Regions from separate parts of the Desulfomicrobium salsuginis genome, predicted to be linked through region 2. Evidence: predicted binding sites of a transcription regulator. Region 2 holds the regulator's gene; each other region holds the start of a gene.
What was found. The regulator sigma-54, encoded in region 2, starts transcription at its own class of promoters, with help from an activator protein. The targets are predictions, from matches to a motif close to CTGGCACGGNNNNTGCTT.

Region 1 (3,643 bases), on a different contig from region 2:
CGGAGTGGAAGTTCTTGGCCGAGGCGCGCAGCATGGTCGGGCCGCCGATGTCGATCTGTTCAACGGCCTGCTTGTCTTCCAGGGTCTGGCGCACGGCGTCGGCGAAATTGTAGAGATTGACGCAAATGAGGTCGAAGGGCGCCAGGCGCAGATCCTTGAGGGTGCGCATGTGGGCGGGATCGTCCTTGTCGGCCAGGATGCCGGCGTGGACGTGCGGATGCAGGGTCTTGACGCGGCCGCCGAGGATTTCCGGGAAGCCCGTCACGTCGCTGACGGATCGGACCTTGAGGCCGGCCTGGACGAGCTTCTTGCGCGTGCCGCCGGTGGAGACGAGCTCGACGCCCTGCTCCTGAAGAAATCGCGCAAAGTCATCGAGTCCGGATTTATCTGTGACGCTCAGGATGGCCCGGCGTATAGGCAGCATGTTCATGGTATTTCCCCTCACAAAAAGAATGTTCGCCGTGCACTGCCAGCTTTGACCGCAATATGCAACAGCGCGGTCGGGCCCCGAAATCCGGGGACCCGACCGCGTCGGAGGGGAACCGGAACCGCTCTAGAGCTGGGCCAGGAGCTCGGCCGCCGGTCCGTAGGCGGGATCCATCTCCAGCAGGCGTTCCAGCTGCGCCTTGGCCTCGTCCGGCCGGCCGCAGGTCGTCAGGCAGCCGCCCAGGGCGTAGCGCACCTCGCTCTTGCCGGGGTTGAGTTCGAGATAGTGCTCCAGGGGAGCGATGGCCTCGCCGGTGCGGCCCAACATGTGGGCCGTCTGGACGAGCCCGAAAAGGGCGATGAGGTTTTCGGGGTTGGCCGTCAGGGCGCGGCCGTGCAGGTCGAAGGCCTCCTCATGCCGGCCCTGCTGGGCGCAGATGAGGCCCATGCCGGCCAGGGACTTGTCCGAGGACGAGATGCCGTCGGCCTTGCGGTACATGGCCATGGCCTGGTCCAGGTCGCCGCGCTGCACGGCGATGGTCGCCAGACCCAGATACGGGTCCGGGTGGACGCCGTTGCTGCCCGCGGCCTTATGGTAATAGCTTTCGGCCTTGTCCAGCTCGCCCATGAAAAGATAGCACTCGCCAAGTTCCTTGTTGATTTCGTAATCCAGATGCGAACTCATGGTTCCTCCTCCTTGTCGGCAGATCGGGTATGCTTTGTCATCCACCCGACGCCAAGCAACATTGATGCCAGCCGAGCGAACCACCATCGCCGCCGCGCCCCGTCGCCCCATTTCCATTGCCAATATGCCGGATTAACACGCGTATCCCGACTTCCTCGTTTCTGGAATGGTCATTGCAAAACCGTCGTCGTCAACGACCCGGCTCCGCCGCTGCGCGGCCAAGCACATGCCGGAATGACAAGGGGTTACCGATGAAAAGCATGTTTCCCGAACACCTGGATCTGACGGCCAAGGTCATGGATTTCCAGCTCCAGCGTCAAAACATCGTCAGCGCCAACATGGCGAACATCAATACGCCCGGCTACAAGGCGCGTCACCTGGAGTTCGAAAAGGACCTGCAGGCCGCCCTGGGACTGGCCGAGGGCGGGGCCATGGCCAGGACGCATCCGGACCATTTCCCGGCGCCCTTCTCGCCGGAACAGACCGAAGCCAGCGTGACCAAATCCCTGACGCCCAGGGTCATCCAGGGCGTGGACAACGTGGACCTGGACACGGAAATGGCGGCCATGGCCAAGAACAACCTGCTCTACAGCGCCCTGACCACGGTCATGCAAAAGAATTTCGCCGGCATGAAGCAGATCATACAGGATGGAGGCAAATAATGGACTTCATGACATCCATCGACATCGGCGCGTCCGCCCTCAAGGCCGAACGCACCCATTTGAACGTCATCTCCATGAACCTGGCCAACGCCAAGACCACCAGAACCGTGGGCGGCGGACCCTATCGCCGCAAGGAAGCCATCTTCAAGGAGACCGAGGTGGACAGTCCCTTCTCCAAGGCCATGAACGCGGCCCTGGACCAGGACGCCAAGGGCGTACGGGTCGAATCCATCCAGAACGACCGCAGGCCCCTGAAGCAGGTCTACGAACCCGGACACCCTGACGCCAACGAGGAAGGTTACGTCAGCTACCCGGACATCAACGTGGTGGAGGAGATGACCAACATGCTCCAGGCCATGCGCGCCTACGAGGCCAACGTCTCGACCATCACCACATCCAAGAACATGTTCACCAAGGCCCTGGAAATCGGCCGCTAGGCCACACACTGACGAATAGCACGAAGGAGGAGTTCCATGGCGGTGTCACCGATGGCCATCAAGGCCTATTCCGCGGCCAGCGAGCTTTTGAACAATCCCAAGGGGCTCGGCGCCAAGAAGGGCGCCACGGCCGAGGCGACACGGTCCTTCGCCGAGACCATCGAGGAGTCCCTGGCCACGGTCAACGACATGCAGGCCGAAAAGGGGCGCATGATCCAGGATTTCGCCTCGGGCAAATCCCAGAACGTGCACGAACTGATGATCTCCCTGCAGAAAGCCGGACTGGCCATGGACATGACCTCGGCCGTGCGCAACAAGGTCATGCAGGCCTACCAGGAACTCATGCGGATGCAGTTCTGATCCGTAATCGCAACGAGGACGCACCATGCCCCCATTTCTGCAGACCACTCTGGCCAAGGCCACGGACTTCTGGACCAACAAATCCCTGGCCCAGCGCATCCTCCTCGGAGGGCTGCTGGCCTCGCTCATCGTCACGTTCTTCGGCATGATCTTCTGGATGAACAGAACCGACTACAAGGTCCTCTACAGCCAGCTCTACCAGGAAGACGCCGCCAGCGTGGTCAGCTACCTGCAGAAGGAGAAGATCCCCTACCAGATCTCCGAAGGCGGGACGGCCATATTGGTGCCCGCGGACCAGGTCTACGAGGCCCGGCTCAAGCTGGCCGGTGAAGGCTCCCTGCACGGCCAGGGCGTGGGCTTCGAGCTCTTCGACGAGAACAACATCGGCCAGACCAACTTCGTGCAGGGCATCAACTACCAGCGCGCCCTGCAGGGCGAACTGTCACGCACCATCTCGGAGCTGGCCGAAGTCGAGAGCGCCCGCGTGCACCTCGTGCTGCCGAGCAAGAGTCTCTTCGTCGAGGAGCAGGCCCCGCCGTCGGCAGCCATCATGCTCAAGCTCAAAGGCGGCCGCTCCCTTTCGTCCCAGCAGGTCCAGGCCATCGTCAACCTGGTGTCCACCAGCGTCGAAGGCATGACGGCCGAACACATCACCCTGGCTGACAGCCGGGGCAAGGTCCTGTACGAGCCCAAGTCCGACACGGACATGACGGGCATGACGTCCACGCAGCTCGAATATCAGACGGGCCTGCAGCGCAGCCTCGAACAGCGCATCGAGCAGCTTCTGGTGCCCATCGTCGGCCCCGGCCGGGTCATCGCCCGGGTCAACGCCGACCTGGACTTCAACCGCACGACCATCCGCAAGGAAATCTTCGACCCCAAGTCCGCCGTGGTCCGCAGCGAGGTCAAGAGCGAGGAGGAGAGCCGCGGCTCGGCCAATGTCGCCGGCGGCACGCCCGACCCCAATTACCAGGGCGAGAACGACCGGACGGCCTCGGGCACGGCCCAGTCCAGCACCCGTACCTCCGCCACCACCAATTTCGACATCAACCGCGAGGAGCAGCAGATCGTCT
Region 2 (3,643 bases):
GCGGGAGAACCGCAGCGAAGTCCTGGGCGGCAAGCAGCGGGTCGAGGCCATCTTCAACACCCCGGCCGACACCAAGGAGCTCAAGCCGTGACGATCCTGTCCGGCCGCCAGCTGGCCAAACGCTACGGCGCCCGCGACGTTGTCCGCGACATCGACCTCGACGTGCGCCAGGGCGAGGTCGTCGGCGTGCTCGGCCCCAACGGCGCCGGCAAGACCACGACCTTCTACATGCTCGCCGGCATCGTCTCGCCCACGCGCGGGGAGGTCACCCTGGACGGCGTGGACATCACCCGCTGGCCCCTGCACAAGCGCGCCCGCCTGGGCATGAGCTACCTGCCCCAGGAAAGCTCCATCTTCCGCAAGCTGACCGTGCGCCAGAACCTGCAGCTCATCCTGGAATACTCCGGCCGCACGGCCGAGGAACAGAAACGCACGGCCGACAGGCTCCTGGACGAACTCGGCATCACCCGCCTGCAGGACCAGCAGGCGGCCTACCTGTCCGGCGGCGAGCGGCGCAGGCTCGAAATCGCCCGCGCCCTGATCCGCGACCCGAAGTTCATCCTGCTGGACGAACCCTTCGCCGGCATCGACCCCCTGGCCGTGGACGACATCCAGACCATCATCGAGGGCCTCAAGGCCAAGGGCATCGGCGTGCTCATCTCCGACCACAACGTGCGCGAGACCCTGCAGATCTGCGACCGCGCCTACCTGGTGTATGACGGCCGCATCATCCTGAGCGGCAGCCCCGACGAAATCGTCGCCGACCCCGGGGCGCGCAAGGTCTATCTCGGCGAGGGTTTCAGCCTTTAGCGGCGTGCCGATTTCCCAAGGATTGCCACGACCTGCCTTCTGTGGCAAAGTCTTTGCTGGATGAATCCGCCGACGACAACACTGCATTTTACGCGTAGACGACAGAGACACTATGGGCCTTGAACTTCGACAGAACCTCAAGCTGACGCAGCAGCTGGTCATGACCCCGCAGCTGCAGCAGGCCATCAAGCTGCTTCAGCTCTCCCGATTCGAGCTCCTCGAAGCCGTTCAGCAGGAACTGCTGGAAAATCCGATGCTTGAGGAAGCGCCGCGGGAACTCTCCGAGGAGGTCGAAGCCCAGGCCCCGCCCGCCGAGCAGCGGGCCGACGTGTCCTTCGACGACGCCGAACTCATGCGCAACGCCGACTGGGAGAACTACCTCGGCGACTTTTCGAGCACGACCAAGCAGGTGCAGTTCAAGGAGACCGAGGCCCTCGAAGAGATGATGTCCTACGAGGCCAGGCTCTCGGGCAAGCCATCCCTGGAAGGGCATCTCCTGTGGCAGCTCTGCCTCTCCAACATCACCGAAGAGGAAGAGGCCATCGGCGAGGCCATCATCGGCAATCTGGACTCCCTGGGCTACCTGACGACCAGCGCCGAGGAGATCGCCTCCGAGACCCTTTCGCCCCTGGCCCTGGTCAAGTCCGTCCTGCACCGCCTGCAGCGCTTCGACCCCGTGGGCGTAGCCGCCCGTTCCCCCAAGGAGTGCCTGCTCATCCAGCTGGAGGTCCTGGGCCAGGACGACCCCATCCTCATCTCCCTGGTCGACGAGCATCTGGAGGACATCGAGAAGCGCCGCTACAAGCCGCTCCTGCGCAAGTTCAAGATCCAGATGGAGGACCTGAAGGCCTACCTGGACATCATCCAGACCCTGGACCCCATGCCCGGAGCGAGCTACGGCAGCGACAACACCGTCTTCGTCAGCCCCGACGTCTTCGTCTACGAGTACGAAGGCGATTTCGTCATCGTCATGAATGACGACGGCCTGCCCAAGCTGCAGCTCAGCCCCTACTACATGGAAGACACGAGCCTGGCCGTGAAGGGCCCGGACCGGGAGTACTTACACGACAAGATGCGCTCGGCCATGTGGCTCATGAAGAGCTTGCACCAAAGGCAGAGAACCTTGTATAAGGTGGTCGAGAGCATCGTGCGGTTTCAGCGGGCCTTCTTCGAGCACGGAGTGACCAAGCTCAAGCCCCTGATCCTCAAGGACGTGGCCGACGACATCGAGATGCACGAATCCACGGTCAGTCGCATCACCACGAGCAAGTACGTGGCCACACCGCACGGCATCTTCGAACTGAAATTTTTCTTCAATTCCGCGCTGGAGATGGACGACGGCACCCAGGTGGGCTCCGAATCCGTCAAGGCCATCATCAAGAAGATGGTCAGCGAGGAAGACCCCAAGCACCCCTACAGCGACGAGAAAATCGCAGCGGTGCTGAAGGAAACGCTGGATGTGAACATCGCCCGCCGCACGGTGGCAAAATACCGCGCCGTTCTGGGCATCGAGTCGTCATCCAAGCGCAAGCAGGTGTTTTGATATCCCACCCCGCGCCGCCCTTCGGGGAAGACGCGGGGTTGACCCTCAACTGACGAGGAGGATTCCATGAGGATAGTCTTCAACTTCAAGAACTTCGACCCTTCCGACCACCTGCGCAAGTACGCCAAGGACCGTTTCGGCAAGCTCGGCAAATTCATGGCCGGCACCCCTGACGCCGAACTGCAGGTCAACCTCGAAGTCGAGAAATTCCGCCATATCGCCGACGTCGTCCTGACCGGCAAGAACGTGCACATCTCCGCCCGCGAGGACAGCGAGGACATGTACTCCACCGTGGACATGGTGTGGGACAAGCTCGAAGCCCAGATGCGCAAGATCCGCGACAAGGACAAGAGCAAGCGCAAGGCCGGCGGCGAGACCGTGCGCATGGACGTCATCAGCTTCGACGAGGACACCACGGGCAAGCGCAGACAGAGCATCCAGCAGACCGACCACTTCGAGCCCAAACCCATGGTCGTCGAAGAGGCCGCCATGCAGCTCGGCAAGACGGAGAACGAGTTCCTCGTCTTCCTGAACGCCGAGAACGAACGCGTCAATGTCATCTACCGCCGCAAGACCGGCGACTTCGGCCTCATCGACCCTGGGGTATAAGGGCATGAAGCTTGCCGAATATCTGGACAAGGACCTGATCATTCCCGACCTTTCGGCCAGGACCAAGAAGGAGGTCCTGGCCGAACTCGTTTCGTCGCTTCCGGCCAAATTTCCCGGCGTGGACGCCAATCGCGTGGCCCAGGTGCTCATGGACCGTGAGCTGCTCGGCACCACGGGCATCGGCGACGGCATCGCCATCCCCCACGGGAAGCTGGACAGCCTCGGCCAGGTCATGGTCATCGTGGGCCGCAGCCGCGAGGGCGTCGATTTCGCCAGCCTGGACCACAAGCCGGCCACCATCTTTTTCACGGTCTTGGCCCCTTCCAACGTGGTGGGCCTGCACCTGAAGATCCTGGCCACAATCTCGCGCCTGCTCAAGGACACCGGCTTCCGTCAGGCTTTTTCCGACGCCGCCGACGGCGAAAGCCTGTGGCGGCTGCTGCAGTCCGTCTGAAAACCGCGCAGGGCACGTCACACATGGAGAAGCGCAGCGAACTCAAAAACGTCGTCATCGTCTCGGGCATGTCGGGCTCGGGCAAGAGCACGGCCCTGCGTGTCTTCGAGGACATGGGCTTCTTCTGCGTGGACGGCCTGCCGGCCCGCATGGCTCCGGCCCTGATCGAGCTGTTCTTCTCGTCCCCGTCCAAGGACTACCCGGGCCTGGCCATGGGCATGGACCTG
Region 3 (3,643 bases), on a different contig from region 2:
GGTGATGCCTAAGGTGGAGAAGATGGGGTTGCCCGCGAAATAGAGGATGAGGCTGATGACCATGACGGCCATGGTCGTGCGGATGGCTACCATGCGCTGCTCGGTCTTGGTCATGTGCTCGGTCATGGACAGGAAGACGCTCAGCACGAAGAAGGGCGTGAGCAGGAAGAAGAGCTTCATGCTCAGGCTGACGAAAAGGGTGATCATGGCTGTATCCGTGTGCGCCCGGCGGCGCGGTGTTGCGTGCATGTCCCGGCCGGATGCCGGGACGAGCCGTCCTTAGGCCCGCCGCCCGCCAAAGGCAAGGGGCAGAATCTGCATACCCGCATTATCCCCGCGTGGCCAGCACGATGCCGCCCAGGATGCACCCCGCGCTGGCCAGATGCACCGGGCCCATGGGTTCCCCCAGGAAAAGAAACGCGGTCGCCCCGCTGAAGAGCGGCAGGCTGTAGTAGATGAGCCCCGCCAGGGAAGGGCCGATGGAGGCCACGGCGCTGTTCCACATGGCGTAGGCGGCCAGGGACGCGCCGAGCCCGACGTAGAGGATGGCGCAGGCCATGCCCGCGGTGATCACCGGCGGTCCTGCGACGGCGTATTCCCAGCCGGCCCACGGCAGGAGGAAGACGAGGCCCGTGCCGATGAGGGTCAGCAGAAAGACCGACGGGCTGAGCTTTCCGGAGTACCTGCGCACCATGATGCTGTACGCGGCGAAGAGGACGGCGGCCAGGGTCATCCACAGGTCGCCGGTCGAGAAGTGCAGCCCCAGCAGGCGCGCGGGTTCGCCGCCGGTGATCAGGAGCAGGACGCCGCCCAGGGCTGCGGCCAGACCCAGGATTTTTCGCGCAGTCAGCCTTTCGCGCAGGAAAACGCGGGCCAGCAGGATGATGAAGACCGGCGTGGACGTGGCGATGAGCGAGAGGTTCAGGGCGGAGGTGGTGCGGGCGCCCGTGTACAGGAGCGCGTTGAAGACCGTGACCCCCAGAAGCGCCATGGGGATCATGGTCGGCAGGCTTCGACGGATGGCGGCCCGGTCGGCCCAGGCCGCCCGCCAGGCGAAGGGCAGCAGCCCCAGGAAGGCCACGCCCCAGCGCAGCAGGGACAATGTGGCCGGTTCGATGCTCTGGTTCAGGAGGCGGGCGACGATGAAGTTGCCGGACCAGATGACGGTGGCGCCCAGTGCGAAAAGGGCGCCGCGGAGGCGTGTGGTGTCGGTCATGGGGAACGGGGAAAAAAGGTTGCGCGGACGGGCCGAGAACGACGAATTCCCCCGAGTCTGTTCGAACTCGGGGGAATTGTCGAGAGGATGGTTCGCCGCGAGCGGCGGGGCCGTGTTACTGCTGGGCCGGGGCACCGTGTCCGGCATGACCGGCGGGAGCCTGGCCGGCGGTGCCGTTGCCGGACATGTCATGCTGCATTCCGCCCATGGCGCCATGCTGCATGCCACCACTCATCATGCCACCACCCATCATCTGGCAGCCGCCCTTGCCGCCCATCATGCCGTGGCCCATACCCGGAAGGATTCCTTCCTTGGCCAGGGTCTTTTGCAGCTTGACCCTTTCCGCGTAGATCTTGCCGTTCAGGGCGTTGATCTCCGCGACCAGGGCCTCGACCTTCTTGTCGTCGGTCTTGTCTCCGTAGATTTCGGCGTCCAGGGCGGACTCCTTGGCGAAGATCTGCCTCTTCAGGTCCGCTGTAGCCGCGGTGAAGTCGTCGTGGGCCTTGTCGACCACTGCCTGCTTTTCCGGGGTCAGGTTCGCCGTATTGCCGTGGTTCATGGCCATGGCTGTGCCTGCAAAGGCCAGGAACAGGGCCAGGGCGATGATGATGTTTCGAGTCGATTTCATAGCGTTTCTCCTTGGGAACAGTTTGGAATGAATTTCATTCATCAAATGCCGTGCCACAGGGGGGCACGGCATTCATCACTCTATTTCTTATGCGTTATCGAGCTGTTGGCAAGGAATGACGCCGGGATGGGCTTTTTCGGTTGTGCAGGCGGATGGCGCACATGTTTGCGATTTGTGCAGTATCTGGTTTGTGGTGCGCGGCCTGACGGAAGGGCGGTGGGGCGCAGACGGTCGCATGGCGTGGTGGGCGGTTATGTCCGATTTTTGATCCAGCTCAAAGATGGAACGCCGTAACCTGCATAGAGAGGTCTCAACGACATCAAAACTCTCATGGAGGTTGAACCATGTTTTGCAATCAGTGTGAACAGACTGCCAAGGGCCAGGGATGCGACAAGATGGGCGTGTGCGGGAAGACTCCCGAAGTGGCCGCCCTGCAGGACCTGCTGACCCATTCCGTCAAGGGCCTGTCCCTCTACGCCCATGCCGGCCGCAAGGTGGGCGTGGTCGATAATGAAGTGAACCGCTTCTCCTGCGAAGCCATTTTCTCGACCCTGACCAATGTGGACTTCGATCCGGCCCGCTTCGTGGCCATGATCGAGCGCTGCGACGCCCTGAAGACCCGTCTCAAGGAGAAGGTCAAGTCCGCCGGGGGCCAGGTCACCTTCGGCAACGAGCCGGAGCCCGGCTTCCTGACCAAGGTGGCACGCATGTTCCTGGGTGGAGAACAGCCCGATTTCACGGCGCACCCTGAAATTTCCTTTACCGTTGCCGGCACGACGCAGCTGGTGCCCATGGGCGAGAAGGTCGGCTTTGCGCCGAAGCCCGACGCCAACGCGGACCTCGAATCCCTGCGCCAGATCCTGACCTACGGCCTGCGCGGCGTGGCCGCCTACGCCGACCATGCAGCCATTCTGGGTCAGGAGTCCGACGAGGTCTACGCCTTCATCCACGAAGCCATGGCCGCCACCCTCGACCAGAGCCTGGGCCTCAACGAGCTCATCGGGCTGTGCCTGGGCTGCGGCAAGGCCAACCTGAAGGCCATGGAGCTTCTGGACGCCGCCAACACCGGCTCCTACGGCCACCCCGTCCCGACGGAAGTCCCCCTGGGCGCCAAGAAGGGCAAGGCCATCCTCGTCTCCGGGCATGACCTCAAGGACCTGGGCCTGCTCCTGGAGCAGACCGCGGGCAAGGGCATCAATATCTACACCCACGGCGAGATGCTGCCCTGCCACGGCTATCCGGAGCTCAAGAAACACGCTCATTTCCACGGCCACTACGGCACGGCCTGGCAGAACCAGCAGAAGGAATTCGCAGAGTTCCCCGGCGCCATCCTCATGACCACCAACTGCATCCAGAAGCCGGTCGAGTCCTACAAGGGCAACATCTTCACCACCGGCCTGGTCGGCTGGCCCGGCGTGACCCACGTCGGCAAGGACTTCTCCCAGGTAATCAATAAGGCCCTCGAAATGCCCGGCTTCGCGGTCGACGAGGACAAGGGCAGCGTCCTGACCGGGTTCGCCCGCAACGCGGTTCTGGGCGTGGCCGACAAGGTCATCGCCGCGGTCAAGGGCGGCGACATCCGCCACTTCTTCCTGGTGGCCGGCTGCGACGGCGCCAAGCCCGGCCGCAACTACTACACCGAGTTCGTTGAGAAAGTGCCCAGCGATTGCGTGGTCCTGACCCTGGCCTGCGGCAAGTTCCGCTTCTTCGACAAGAAGCTCGGCGACATCGGCGGCATCCCGCGCCTGCTGGACATCGGCCAGTGCAACGACGCCTACTCGGCCATCCAGATCGCGGTG

Region 1: the regulator sigma-54 is predicted to act here: its motif matches at 1,273-1,290, upstream of flgB (flagellar basal body rod protein FlgB).
Region 3: the regulator sigma-54 is predicted to act here: its motif matches at 1,884-1,901, upstream of ACYQ3G_RS06850 (periplasmic heavy metal sensor).

Annotation. Positions count from the first base shown of each region.
Region 1 covers NZ_BAAHYA010000001.1:1,401,672-1,405,314, reverse strand. The annotation lists gene ACYQ3G_RS06345 (IMP cyclohydrolase) at 1-430, opposite strand, end outside; gene ACYQ3G_RS06340 (tetratricopeptide repeat protein) at 554-1,111, opposite strand; gene flgB (flagellar basal body rod protein FlgB) at 1,363-1,773, shown strand; gene flgC (flagellar basal body rod protein FlgC) at 1,773-2,210, shown strand; gene fliE (flagellar hook-basal body complex protein FliE) at 2,247-2,570, shown strand; gene fliF (flagellar basal-body MS-ring/collar protein FliF) at 2,596-3,643, shown strand, end outside.
Region 2 covers NZ_BAAHYA010000002.1:2,067,682-2,071,324, forward strand. The annotation lists gene ACYQ3G_RS16330 (LptA/OstA family protein) at 1-91, shown strand, start outside; gene lptB (LPS export ABC transporter ATP-binding protein) at 88-810, shown strand; gene rpoN (RNA polymerase factor sigma-54) at 923-2,353, shown strand; gene hpf (ribosome hibernation-promoting factor, HPF/YfiA family) at 2,420-2,962, shown strand; gene ACYQ3G_RS16350 (PTS sugar transporter subunit IIA) at 2,967-3,416, shown strand; gene rapZ (RNase adapter RapZ) at 3,440-3,643, shown strand, end outside.
Region 3 covers NZ_BAAHYA010000001.1:1,524,973-1,528,615, forward strand. The annotation lists gene ACYQ3G_RS06840 (MarC family protein) at 1-207, opposite strand, end outside; gene ACYQ3G_RS06845 (DMT family transporter) at 329-1,216, opposite strand; gene ACYQ3G_RS06850 (periplasmic heavy metal sensor) at 1,332-1,844, opposite strand; gene hcp (hydroxylamine reductase) at 2,189-3,643, shown strand, end outside.